Linked DNA regions of Piscinibacter gummiphilus. The protein of the gene in region 2 binds, or shares a complex with, the protein of the main gene of each other region. Links are inferred from orthologs where the notes say so. Each region holds a gene or a part of one and is shown on either strand. Other genes may lie near its edges.

Evidence for each region. Proteins that work in one complex are often made in the same cells at the same time.
Region 1: the proteins of A4W93_RS20625 (region 2) and uvrB are in contact, whole or in part, in a crystal structure (PDB 7EGT), measured with the Thermus thermophilus proteins. The link is inferred for Piscinibacter gummiphilus from one-to-one orthologs. Residues at the interface, in WP_096412145.1 of Thermus thermophilus: His654, Arg656, Phe657, Gln666, Asp668, Glu669, Lys680, Arg681, Leu682, Ser683, Lys685, Tyr686, Ala687; in WP_096411307.1 of Thermus thermophilus: Glu23, Leu25, Arg26, Asp27, Gly28, Glu29, Arg30, Phe31, Arg55, Glu326, Asp327, Phe328, Glu379, Ser382, Gln383, His398, Gly400, Arg401.

What each region holds. Positions count from the first base shown.
Region 1 is NZ_CP015118.1:2,065,321-2,070,577, reverse strand. Bases 1-2,922 are described here. They hold uvrB (excinuclease ABC subunit UvrB), read right to left. Parts: upstream 2,582-2,922; coding sequence 419-2,581; downstream 1-418. Other genes in these bases: A4W93_RS09375 (amino acid aminotransferase), read left to right, coding at 2,683-2,922; A4W93_RS09385 (low molecular weight protein-tyrosine-phosphatase), read right to left, coding at 1-422. Also shown: more of A4W93_RS09375, read left to right, coding at 2,923-3,882; A4W93_RS09370 (polyhydroxyalkanoate depolymerase), read left to right, coding at 4,082-5,257. UniProt on the Escherichia coli protein: The UvrABC repair system catalyzes the recognition and processing of DNA lesions. A damage recognition complex composed of 2 UvrA and 2 UvrB subunits scans DNA for abnormalities.
Region 2 is NZ_CP015118.1:4,544,555-4,552,247, forward strand. What follows is about bases 3,034-6,056. They hold A4W93_RS20625 (UvrD-helicase domain-containing protein), read right to left. Parts: upstream 5,714-6,056; coding sequence 3,353-5,713; downstream 3,034-3,352. Other genes in these bases: A4W93_RS20620 (PhoX family protein), read right to left, coding at 3,034-3,189; A4W93_RS20630 (DUF6502 family protein), read left to right, coding at 5,812-6,056. Also shown: A4W93_RS20610 (BPSS1780 family membrane protein), read left to right, coding at 1-17; A4W93_RS20615 (SDR family oxidoreductase), read left to right, coding at 22-780; more of A4W93_RS20620, read right to left, coding at 883-3,033; more of A4W93_RS20630, read left to right, coding at 6,057-6,648; A4W93_RS20635 (DUF4382 domain-containing protein), read left to right, coding at 6,645-7,693. UniProt on the Escherichia coli protein: A helicase with DNA-dependent ATPase activity. Unwinds DNA duplexes with 3'-5' polarity. Translocates on single-stranded DNA with 3'-5' polarity. Initiates unwinding more efficiently from a nicked substrate than double-stranded DNA.

The DNA.
Region 1 (5,257 bases), 2.5 Mb from region 2 along the record:
AGCACGCGGTCGAATCCACCGGGGGGACCGTAGTACGGATCGGGGATCTCCGCCGCCTTCTCCCGGCCGTGGTCACCCAGTCGGCCGAGCTTGGCGCGGTGCTCAGGCAAACAGCGCTCCTGCACCACCGCCCAGTTGTCGTCGTCCATGACCAGGATCAGGTCGTGGCGCTCGAAATCGGCCGAGGTGACCATGCGGGCGCGCAGCGCCGTCAGGTCGTAGCCCCGCTTGCGGGCATGGGCGACCGACCGGGGGTCGGGCGGGTGGCCCTTGTGCCAGTCGGCGTGGGTGCCGGCCGAATCCACCTCGACCAGGCCGTCCAGGCCGGCCGCCTTCAGCTTGTGGCGCAGCACCCCCTCGGCGGTGGGCGACCGGCAAATGTTGCCCATGCAGACCATCAGCACACGGTACGGCTTGCTCATTTGCGCCCCCGCTTCGGTGCCGCCACGGGTTTGGGCGGCGGTGGAGGCGACGGGACCACCACCCCGTCGGGATGGTCGGCCCCGGCGGCGCCGAAGACCTGCTCGCGCAGGTGGGCCAGTTGGTCGCGCACCCGGGCGGCCTTTTCGAACTCGAGGTTGCGGGCGTGCTCGAGCATCTGCTTCTCGAGCTGCTTGATGCGCTTGCCGAGGTCCTTCTCGGACATGACCTCGACCTCGGCCGCCTCGCGGGCCGCCTTCAGGTCGTCCTTCGCGGACTTCTCGGAGTAGACGCCGTCGATCAGGTCGCGCACCTGCTTGGCCACCGAGCGGGGCGTGATGCCCATCTTGGCGTTGTGCTCGATCTGCTTGTTGCGGCGGCGTTCGGTCTCGCCGAGCGCGCGCGACATGGAGTCGGTGATCCGGTCGGCGTACAGGATGGCGCGGCCGTTCAGGTTGCGCGCCGCCCGGCCGATGGTCTGGATCAGCGAACGCTCGGAGCGCAGGAAACCTTCCTTGTCGGCATCGAGGATGGCCACGAGCGACACCTCGGGGATGTCCAGGCCCTCGCGCAGCAGGTTGATGCCCACCAGCACGTCAAAGGTGCCCAGGCGCAGGTCGCGCAGGATCTCGACCCGCTCGACCGTGTCGATGTCGCTGTGCAGGTACCGCACCTTCACGCCGTTGTCGGTGAGGTAGTCGGTGAGCTGCTCGGCCATGCGCTTCGTGAGCGTGGTGATCAGCACCCGCTCGTTCTTCTCGACGCGGAGGCGGATCTCCTGCAGCACGTCGTCCACCTGGTGCGTGGCCGGGCGCACGTCCACCATCGGGTCGACGAGACCGGTGGGGCGGACCACCTGCTCCACCACCGCCCCGGCATGTTCCTTCTCGTAGTCGGCCGGCGTGGCCGAGACGAACACCACCTGGCGCATCTTCTTCTCGAACTCCTGCAGCTGCAGCGGCCGGTTGTCGAGGGCCGACGGCAGGCGGAAGCCGTATTCGACGAGGGTGGTCTTGCGGGCGCGGTCGCCGTTGTACATGCCACCCAGCTGGCCCATCATCACGTGGCTCTCGTCGAGGAACATGACGGAGTCGCGCGGGAGGTAATCCACCAGCGTGGACGGCGGCTCCCCGGGTGCCGAGCCCGACAGGTGCCGCGTGTAGTTCTCGATGCCCTTGCAGTGGCCGATCTCCTGCAGCATCTCGAGGTCGAAGCGCGTGCGCTGCTCGATGCGCTGGGCCTCGACGAGCTTGCCCGCCGAGGTCAGCTCGGCCAGCCGCTCGCGCAGCTCGAGCTTGATGGTCTCCACCGCGGCCAGCACCCGGTCGCGCGGGGTGACGTAGTGGCTCGACGGGTACACCGTGAAGCGCACGATCTTCTGGCGGATGCGGCCGGTGAGCGGGTCGAACAGCTGCAGCGTCTCGATCTCGTCGTCGAACAGCTCGATGCGGACCGCCAGCTCCGAGTGTTCGGCCGGGAACACGTCGATGGTGTCGCCGCGCACGCGGAACGTGCCGCGCGAGAAGTCGGCCTCGTTGCGCTGGTACTGCATGCGGATCAGCTGCGCGATCACGTCGCGCTGGTCCATCTTGTCGCCCGTGCGCAGCGTCATCACCATGCGGTGGTAGTCGGCCGGGTTGCCGATGCCGTAGATGGCCGACACGGTGGCCACGATCACCACGTCGCGCCGCTCCAGCAGGCTCTTCGTGGCCGACAGGCGCATCTGCTCGATGTGCTCGTTGATCGCGCTGTCCTTCTCGATGAACAGGTCGCGCTGGGGCACGTAGGCCTCGGGCTGGTAGTAGTCGTAGTAGCTGACGAAGTACTCGACGGCGTTGCGCGGGAAGAACTCGCGGAACTCGCTGTAGAGCTGGGCCGCGAGCGTCTTGTTCGGCGCGAACACGATGGCCGGGCGGCCGAGCCGCGCGATCACGTTGGCCATCGTGTACGTCTTGCCCGAGCCGGTCACCCCCAGCAGGGTCTGGAACGACAGGCCGTCCTCGACCCCCTCCACGAGCTGCTCGATGGCCGTGGGCTGGTCGCCCGCCGGCGGATAGGGCTGGAACAGCTGGAACGGCGAATCGGGGAACGTGACGAATTCACCCGCCCCCGGCGAAGCCACCTCGGCGATCTCGGATGAAGTTTCGGAAATTCCGGCCATGGCAGATAAAATCCTCGGGTTATCCCGCGATGCAGGCTCGCAGGCCAATCGCGCAGGGTAGCCCAAAACCAAAGTTTGCCCTACTGACAAGGACTGTCTCAATGACTTCGCTGTTCACTGCCGTCGAAATGGCCCCGCGCGACCCCATCCTGGGCCTCAACGAGCAGTTCAACGCCGACCCCAACCCCGCCAAGGTGAACCTGGGCGTGGGCGTGTACTTCGACGACAACGGCAAGCTGCCCCTCCTCAAGTGCGTCCAGGAAGCCGAAAAGCAACTGGTCGACGCGGCCAAGCCGCGCGGCTACCTGCCCATCGACGGCATCGCCGCCTATGACAAGGCCGTGCAGGGCCTCGTGTTCGGCACCGACAGCGCCATCGTCTCCGAAGGCCGCGTGGCCACGGTGCAGGCCGTGGGCGGCACCGGCGGCCTGAAGATCGGCGCCGACTTCCTGAAGCGCCTGAACCCGAACGCCACCGTCCTCATCAGCGACCCGAGCTGGGAAAACCACCGCGCGCTGTTCCAGAACGCCGGCTTCAAGGTCGACACGTACCCGTACTACGACGCGGCCAAGCGCGGCGTGAACTTCGACGGCATGATCGCCGCCCTGAACGGCGCCCCCGCCGGCACCGTGGTCGTGCTGCACGCCTGCTGCCACAACCCGACCGGCTACGACATCACCCCGGCCCAGTGGGACCAGGTGGTCGCCGCCGTGAAGTCGCGCAACCTCGTGGCCTTCCTCGACATGGCCTACCAGGGCTTCGGCGAAGGCATCAAGGAAGACGGCGCCGTGATCGAGAAGTTCGTCGCCGCCGGCCTCGACTTCTTCGTGTCCACCTCGTTCTCGAAGAGCTTCTCGCTCTACGGCGAGCGCGTGGGCGGCCTGAGCGTGGCGTGCGCGTCGAAGGACGACGCCACCCGCGTGCTGAGCCAGCTGAAGATCGTGATCCGCACGAACTACTCCAACCCGCCCACCCACGGCGCCCAGATCGTCGCCACGGTGCTGACCACCCCCGCCCTGCGCGCGATGTGGGAAGAAGAGCTCGCCGGCATGCGTGTTCGCATCAAGCAGATGCGCACCGCCCTGCAGGACAAGCTCAAGGCCGCCGGCGTGAAGCAGGACATGAGCTTCATCACCCTGCAGAAGGGCATGTTCAGCTACACCGGCCTGTCGGTGGAGCAGATGCAGCGCCTTCGCGGTGAATTCGGCGTCTACGGCGTCGATTCGGGCCGCATCTGCGTCGCCGCGCTGAACAGCAAGAACATCGACGCGGTGGTCGCCGCGATCGCCAAGGTCAGCTGATCCGACCTGATTCGCCGGGGGGCGTGTCACGGGCGTGACATGCCCCCCGTGCATTTTGGGCATTTGTCGGACGAAACCGCCGCTATTCCCGGTAGCGCCAAAACACGGGTTGCAGCACGATTCAGGGCATGTGCCTAGAATGGTGCATCGCACAAAGCCAGCGATGTGCCCCTGGGCCAGAAGCCACAAAGGATCCGCCATGCTGTATCAGCTCTATGAATCTCAACGGGCCATGCTGAGCCCGTTCTCCGAATTCGCGTCCGCGTCGTCCAAGCTGTACAGCCACCCGCTCTCGCCGTTCGCCCACACCCCGCTCGCCACGCGCGTCTCGGCCGGCCTCGACCTGATGCACCGGCTGGCGAAGGAATACGAGAAGCCCGAGTTCGGCATCACCACCGTGAAGGTGGGCGGCATCGACGTCGCCGTGCAGGAACAGGTCGCGCTCGAGAAGCCCTTCTGCCGCCTGCTGCGCTTCAAGCGCTTCACCGACGACTCCGACCTGCTGACCCGCATGAAGGACCAGCCCACGGTGCTGGTGGTGGCGCCGCTGTCGGGCCACCATTCCACGCTGCTGCGTGAAACCGTGCGCCAGCTGCTGGTCGACCACAAGGTGTTCATCACCGACTGGACCGATGCCCGCATGGTGCCGCCCGAGGAAGGCCCGTTCCACCTCGACGACTACGTCGCGTACGTCCAGGACTTCATCCGCCACGTTGGCCCCGAGGTCAACGTGATGTCGGTGTGCCAGCCCACGGTGCCCGTGCTCGCGGCCATCTCGCTGCTGGCCTCCAACGGCGAGTTCACGCCCCGCACGATGACGATGATGGGTGGCCCCATCGACGCCCGCAAGTCGCCCACCGCGGTGAACAACCTGGCGATGAACAAGAGCTACGAGTGGTTCGAGAACAACGTGATCTACCGCGTTCCGATGAACTACCCGGGCGGCGGCCGCCGCGTGTACCCCGGCTTCCTGCAGCACACCGGCTTCATCGCGATGAACCCGGACCGCCACCTGAAGAGCCACTACGACTACTTCATGGACCTGATGCGCGGCGAGGACGAAAGCGCCGAGTTCCACCGCTCGTTCTACGACGAATACAACGCCGTGCTCGACATGCCGGCCGAGTACTACCTCGACACCATCCACACGGTGTTCCAGGACTACTCGCTCGTGAACGGCACGTGGGAGGTCAACGGCCAGCTCGTGCGTCCGCAGGACATCAAGACCACCGCGCTGCTGACCATCGAAGGCGAACTCGACGACATCTCGGGCGCCGGCCAGACGCGTGCCGCGCACGACCTGTGCTCGGGCATCCCGTCCACCCGCCAGTTCCACTACGACGTGATGGGCGCCGGCCACTACGGCATCTTCTCG
Region 2 (7,693 bases):
CGCCTGCGGAGTCCTGACCCCATGAGCACCCCGAGCAAGATCGCCCTCGTCACCGGCGCCGGCACCGGCATCGGCCGCGCCACCAGCCTTGCGCTGCTGCGCGCGGGTTACGCCGTGGCCCTCGCCGGCCGCCGCGCCGAACCGCTGCAGGCCGTCGTCGCCGAGGCGGGTGAACTGGGGGTCCATGCGCTCGCGGTGCCCACCGACGTGGGCGACCCCGACTCGGTCAAGGCGCTGTTCGCAGCCATCGACGCGCGCTTCGGCCGCCTCGACCTGCTCTTCAACAACGCCGGCTCCGGAGCGCCCGCCGTGCCCCTCGACGAACTGCCGTTCGAGACGTGGAAGAAGGTCGTGGACGTGAACCTCACCGGCCCCTTCCTGTGCACGCAGGAAGCCTTCCGCATCATGAAGCGCCAGACGCCGCAGGGCGGGCGCATCATCAACAACGGCTCGATCTCGGCGCATGCGCCGCGGCCGTTCACGGCACCGTACACGTCGACCAAACACGCGATCACGGGCCTCACGAAGGCCACCTCGCTCGACGGCCGCGCCTGGAACATCGCCTGCGGCCAGATCGACATCGGCAACGCCGCCACCGAGATGACCGAACGCATGACCCGCGGCATCCTGCAGGCCAACGGCCAGACGGTGGTCGAGCCGCGCATGGACGTCCAGCACGTGGCCGACGCCATCGTGCACATGGCCGCGCTGCCGCTCGAATCGAACGTGCAGTTCATGACGATCATGGCGACGAAGATGCCGTACATCGGGCGCGGTTGATCGCTGCGCCCGTGCCCAGGGTCCCGGCCTTCGCCGGGACGACCCCGAAGTGAAACGGCCCGCAGGCTTGCGCCTGCGGGCCGTTGTCACGTCAGGAGACGATCAGCTGCCGATGCGGCCGCCGTCGTTCTTCGTGATCGCGATCGTGGCCGAACGCGGACGCGACGTGGCGTTGCCCGCCGTGGCCTGGTAGCCGGCGTTGCCCGGCCAGTGGCTCTTGTACTTCGACGGATCGCCGATGTCGGCCGGCGACAGGCCTTCGCCCGGGTGCTGGATGTTCGCGAACAGCGTCTTGCCGTCCGGCGTTTCCGTGCAGCCGGTGAGTTCGCACTCGACCGGGCCCACGAGGAAGCGCTTCAGCGTCGTGGCGGTAGGCTGCTTGCCGACGAACGTGTCGACCGTGCGCAGCGTGGTGACACCGGTCTTGTCCTTGTAGGTGAGCGTCGTCTTCGCACCGTCGCCGACCACACCCGGAACGCCGACCAGCATCATGCAGTTCGTCGCGTCGGTGTAGGCGCCATCGTCGGTCTGGATCCAGCACAGGCCGGTGTTCTGGCTGAACCAGAGGCCGTCCGGGCTCGAGAAGTCGTTGTCATCGGTCAACGCCGAGATGTTGATCGTCGACAGCTGCGGCTTCTCCGCCACCGTTTCCGGCGTGGCCTGCGCGCCGAACAGATAAACGTCCCACTTGAACGTGAGCGCGGCCGCCTCGCCACCCGTCTCGGCCATGCGGATGATGTGGCCGTTGACGTTGCCGCCCTGGTTCGCGCCGTTCTTCAGGTCATCGTATGCGCGCGGGTTGGCGGCATCGACTTCCTGCGCGGCACCCACCGTGATCGAACGGTTCGAGTTGTTCGTCAGCGTGTAGTAGATCTCGCCCGTGGTCGGGTGCACCGCGCACCACTCCGGACGGTCCATCTTGGTCGCACCGACGGCGTCCGCGGCGAGGCGAGCGTTGACGAGCACGTCGGCCTGGTCGGCGAAAGCGTACGTCGCGTAGCCCGAGATGGCGGCGTTCGCGATGTTCAGTTCGATCCAGGTGCCCGTGCCGTCGGCAGCGAACTTGGCGACGTACAGCTTGCCCGTGTCCAGGTACGCGTCACCGGTGGTGATGCGGTTGGTGGGGTTCGCGTCGGCGGCGTTCCAGGTCTTCGTCGAGACGAACTTGTAGATGTACTCGCCACGCGAGTCGTCGCCCATGTAGACGGCCAGCGGCTTGCTGGCCACGACCTTGCCGAAGGCGGCGCTCTCGTGGGCGAAACGACCGAGGCCCGTGCGCTTCTTGACGGCCACGGCCTTGTCGAACACGTCCATCTCGACGATGTAGCCGAAGCCGTTCAGCTCGTTGCGGTAGTCGTCGGTGCCGTCGGTGCTGGCGCCGGTCTTTCCGATGAAGAAGCGGGCGGCGCGGTCGTCCGTCGCGGCGTCACCGGTGGCGGGCACGGTTTCCCAGCCGTGGCGGCTCGAGGCCGTCTGGTTCACGCCGTAGCGGTTCAGCGAGGCCACGCTCTTGTCGTTGCCGCGGATCGTGTTGTCGGTGGTGTGGCCGGCGCGGCTGCGGGTGAAGTAGCCCGCCCAGTTTTCTTCGCCGGTCAGGAACGTGCCCCAGGGGGTGCGGCCGGTGCCGCAGTTGTTGATGGTGCCGCGGATCTTGGTGCCGTCGACCGAGTACTTCGTCTTCACCAGCGCGTTGCCGCGGACGGGACCGGACAGCTGAAGTTCCGTGAAGGGCGTGACGCGGCGGTTCAGCGCGCCGGCCTGCACGTAGGCCCACTGGCCGTTCGTCTTCTTGACCTCGACGACCGACAGGCCGTGGATGTCGATTTCCTTGAGGGCTTCGCTGGCCGGACGCGGGTTCACCGTGCCGCCGTTGGCGTGCAGGTAGAACGAACGCACGTCGGCGTTGCTCGTGGCCTCGTGGTTCATCGCCAGCAGGCCGCGTTCGGAGTTGTTGGCGTCGGGCGCATTGCCGGTGGCGGCCAGGCCGAAGTACTCCATGCCGTCGTGGTGGTCGCCGGCGCGCTTGTCCATGTCGACGTCGGTGCCGTCGTTCTTGTACGCCGCGACACCCGCGACGATCGGGTCACCCAGCGCGTAGATCGGGGCGGCGGTGTAGCCGACCGGCACGGTGACCTTGTCGTCCCGGCTCTTCGCCACGGCCGCGAAGGCCAGCGAGGTGATGGCCGACGGCGCGGCGGGCACCGGGGTCACCGGCTCGTCGTCGTCGCTGCCGCAGGCGGTGAGGCCCCAGGTGCCGAGCACGGCCGTGGCGGCGGTGCCGACACCCCCGCGCAGCATCGAGCGGCGGCTCAGGCGGGCGTCGAGCACCGTCAGGAAGCTGTCGTTGCCGGAGGTGTTGAGGTCGATGTCGTCGTGGTCGACGGAGAGGTTTTGGACTTCGTTGTTCACTGCAGGGCTCTTTTGTGAAGAAAGATTTCGTACCGCTGCAGGTTAAAAAGCGACCGTGAAGAGTCCGTGACAGTCTCGAGACATTCCTGTCACATCGGTAGCCCGATCGCCCTCCGTCCACCGGCTCATCGCACGCCTCCCGGCGCGCGAACCGGCCCGTTCGTCAATCCACCGGCGTCAGCTTCGCGATGCTCAGCTGGAGCCACTTCATCCCGTGGCGGCCGAAGTTCACCTGGGCGCGGGCGTCCTCGCCCTGCCCTTCGATGGTGAGGATCACGCCCTCGCCGAACTTGTTGTGGAACACCGACTGGCCGGACTTCAGGCCCTGGGCCGTGGTGGTCTTCGGTCCGGCGCTGCTGGCGGTGTTGAGCGTGTTGGGCCGCGGTGCCTGCTGGCCGGCGCCCACGATGCCCGACAGGCCGGAGCCCTTCTGCCAGGCCGACTGGTATTCGCGCGCGAAACCCGAGCCGAAGCCCTGGTTGCGCGGCGTGAGCCAGCGCAGCGTGTTCTCGGGCAGCTCGTCGAAGAAGCGGCTCTTGACGTTGTAGCGGGTCTGGCCGTGCAGCATGCGCGTCTGGCTGAAGCTCAGGTACAGCCGCTTGCGCGCGCGCGTGATGGCCACGTACATCAGCCGGCGCTCCTCCTCGATGCCGTTGATGTCGGCCACGCTCTTCTCGTTCGGGAACAGCCCTTCCTCGAGGCCGGTGATGAACACCGCGTCGAACTCGAGGCCCTTGGCCGCGTGCACGGTCATCAGCTGGATGGCGTCCTGCCCGGCCTGTGCCTGGTTGTCGCCGGCCTCGAGCGAGGCGTGCGTGAGGAAGGCCGCGAGGGGCGACATGATCTCGCCGGTCTCGGCGTCGGGCGTGAGGTCCACGGCGGCCACGGCCACCGGGAGGCCCTCGGCCAACGCGCCGGCGTGTTCGTCCACCGGCAGGGCCACGGCGTCCTTGCCGAAGCCTTCCTGCGTGACGAAGGCCTCCGCGGCGTTGACCAGTTCCTCCAGGTTCTCGAGGCGGTCCTTGCCGTCCTTGTCCGTCGTGTAGAACGTGACGAGGCCCGAGTGGTGCAGCATGTGCTCGATGATCTCGCGCAGCGTGAGGCCGCGCGTGCCCTCGCGCATCGCGTCGATCAGGGCCACGAAGCCCTGCAGGTTCGAGCCGCTCTTGCCGGCCACCGCGCCCACGCTCTGGCTCAGGCTGCGGCCGCTGGTGCGGGCGGCGTCCTGCAGCTGCTCGACGCTGCGCGCACCGATGCCGCGTGCGGGGAAGTTCACCACGCGCAGGAAGCTGGTGTCGTCGTTCGGGTTCTCGATCAGGCGCAGGTAGCTCAGCGCGTGCTTCACCTCGGCGCGTTCGAAGAAGCGCAGGCCGCCGTACACCTTGTACGGCACGCCGGCATTGAACAGCGCGCTTTCCATCACGCGGCTCTGCGCGTTGCTGCGGTACAGCAGCGCGATGTCGCTGCGGTTCACGCCGTCCCGGTGCAGCTGTTTCGCCTCGTCGACGAACCACTGGGCCTCGGCGAAGTCGCTCGTGGCCTCGAACACCCGCACCGGTTCGCCGGGGCCGGCCTCGGTGCTGAGGTTCTTGCCGAGGCGCTTGGAGTTGTGGGCGATCAGTTCGTTGGCCGCGTCGAGGATGTTGCCGAACGAGCGGTAGTTGCGCTCGAGCTTGATGACCTGCTGCACCTTGAACTCGCGTTCGAAGTCGGTCATGTTGCCCACCTGGGCGCCCCGGAACGCGTAGATGCTCTGGTCGTCGTCACCCACCGCGAACACCGCGGTGTGGGGGCCGGCGAACATCTTCAGCCACGCGTACTGAAGCTTGTTGGTGTCCTGGAACTCGTCGACGAGGATGTGGCGGAAGCGGTGCTGGTAGTGGTCGCGCAGCGCGGCGTTGTCGCGCAGGATCTCGTACGTGCGCAGCATCAGCTCGGCGAAGTCGACCACGCCCTCGCGCTGGCACTGGTCTTCATAGGCCTGGTACACCTCGGCGAGCACGCGGCTCTGCGCGTCGTGCACCTCGATGTCGCCCGGGCGCAGGCCCTCTTCCTTGGCGCCGGCGATGGCCCAGGTGATCTGCTTGGGGACGTACCGTTCCTCGTCGAGGTTCATCGCCTTGATCACCCGCTTCACGGCCGACAGCTGGTCGGCCGAGTCGAGGATCTGGAAGCCCTGCGGCAGCCCGGCGAGTTTCCAGTGCGCCCGCAGGAAGCGGTTGCACAGGCCGTGGAACGTGCCGATCCACATGCCCCGCACGGGCATCGGCAGCATCGCGCCCAAGCGGGTGAGCATTTCCTTCGCGGCCTTGTTCGTGAAGGTCACCGCCATCACGCCGCCGGGCGACAGCTGGCCGGTCTGGATGAGCCACGCGATGCGGGTGGTCAGCACCCGGGTCTTGCCCGACCCCGCCCCGGCCAGGATCAGCGCGGGACGCGCCGGGAGCGTGACGGCCGCGAGCTGTTCCGGATTCAGGTTGTGCAGCAGCGGGGACGTCGGATCGGAGGAAACAGGGGAATGCATTCCCGCATTCTATTGAGCCGCGGCTGGCCCGAACGAGGGAGCCAGATCCGTTCCTTTTTGGCTGGACACTCGCCGTTTTTGGGATTATTTTCCCAATTGTGTCCGAAACGCCCACCCTGCCCCGCGCCCTCGAACAGGCGCTGACCCGCCTGTTGCGTCCGCTGTGCCGGCTGATGCTGCGGCACGGCATGTCCTTCGGCGCCTTCCAGGCGGTGGCCAAGCGGACGTACGTCGACGTGGCCATGACCGAGTTCGCCCTGCCCGGCAAGAAGCCGTCGATCTCCCGGGTGTCGATCCTGTCGGGCCTCACCCGCAAGGAGGTGCAGCGGCTGCTCGCCGAACCCGCCGAGGCCGATGCCGTCGGCGCCGAGCGCTACAACCGCGCCTCGCGGGTGCTGACCGGCTGGGTGCGCGACAGCGACTACAACGACCCCCAGGGCCAGCCCCGGGCGTTGCCCGTGGAGGGCGATGCCAGCTTCGCCACGCTGGTGCGCCGCCACAGCGGCGACATGCCGGCGCGGGCGGTGCTCGACGAACTGATGCGGGTGGGCGCGGTGCGCCGCCTCGACGACGCGCGCGTGGCGCTGGTCGCCCGCGCCTACGTGCCGCAGGCGAGCGTCACCGACAAGCTGCACATCCTCGGCACCGATGTGGCCGACCTGATCGGCACCATCGACCACAACCTCGTCCACGGCGCGGCACAACCCCGCTTCCAGCGCAAGGTGCTGTACCACGCCATCCCGGCCGAGGCCGCCCCTGCGTTCCACGCCCTGGCGGCCGCCGAATCGCAGGCCCTGCTGCTGCGCCTCGACCGCTGGCTGGCCGCGCACGACACCGCCTCCCCCACCGATGCGCGCGTGCGCATCGGCCTGGGCATCCATGCCGTCGAGGAGGCCGTGCCGGCCGGCCTCGCGACCGAAAGCCACGCCCCATGAGCCTCCGCGATTTCACACCGGCCGCGCTGGCCGCCTCCCTGCTGCTCACCGCCTGCGGTGGCGGAGGGAACACGGGAGGCGGAGGCGGCATCGGCGGCACGGGCGGCACCATGCGCCTGTCGATCACCGACGCCCCGGCCTGCGGCTACGACACACTGCACGTGACGATCGAGCGCGTGCGCGTCCACCAGAGCGCAAGCGCCGCTGACGGCGACGCCGGCTGGTCCGAGATCGTGCTGTCGCCCGCCCGCCGCATCGACCTGCTCACGCTCACCAACGGCACGCTTGCGGACCTCGGCGAAGTCACGCTGCCCGCAGGGCGCTACACGCAGGTCCGGCTCGTGCTCGCCGACAACGCCGCGGCGGGTGTTCCCGCCAACGCGGTGCGGCCCACCGGCAGCCCCGAGACGGCGCTCACCACGCCGTCGGCCCAGCAGCCGGGCGGCCTCAAGCTCGCCGCGGGCATCGACGTGACCGAGGGCCAGGTGGCGGAAGCGGTGCTCGATTTCGACGCCTGCAAGTCGATCGTGCGCCGGGGCACCGCGGGCCAGTACAACCTGAAGCCGGTCATCTCCGTCATCCCCGTGCGCGCGGGCGGCGGCGACCGCCTGATCTCCAGCCAGCGGGTCACCGGCTACCTCGATCCGTCGATCGCCGCCGGCGCCTCGGTGTCGATGCAGCTCGACGGCGTGCCCGTGAAGGCCACGGTGCCCGACCCCGCCGGCCGCTTCGTGCTGTACCCGGTGCCCGTGGGCACGTACGACCTCGTGGTGACGGCGCCCGGCCGCGCGGTCGCCGTGGTGTCGGGTGTGCCCGTCTCCGCTTCGTCCGAGACACGCCTCAACGACGCCTCGCACCCGGTGCTGCCACCGACGAGCTCGCCCCGCGCCGTCACGGGCCGCGTCCAACCGCCCACGGCCACGGTGCGGGCCTTGCAGACGGTGCCCGGCGGCCCCGCGGTCGAAGTAGCCTGGGGTCCGGTCGACGCGGGCTCGGGCGACTTCGATCTCTCGGTGCCCGTCGGCCTGCCCGTGCGCGCGGTCTA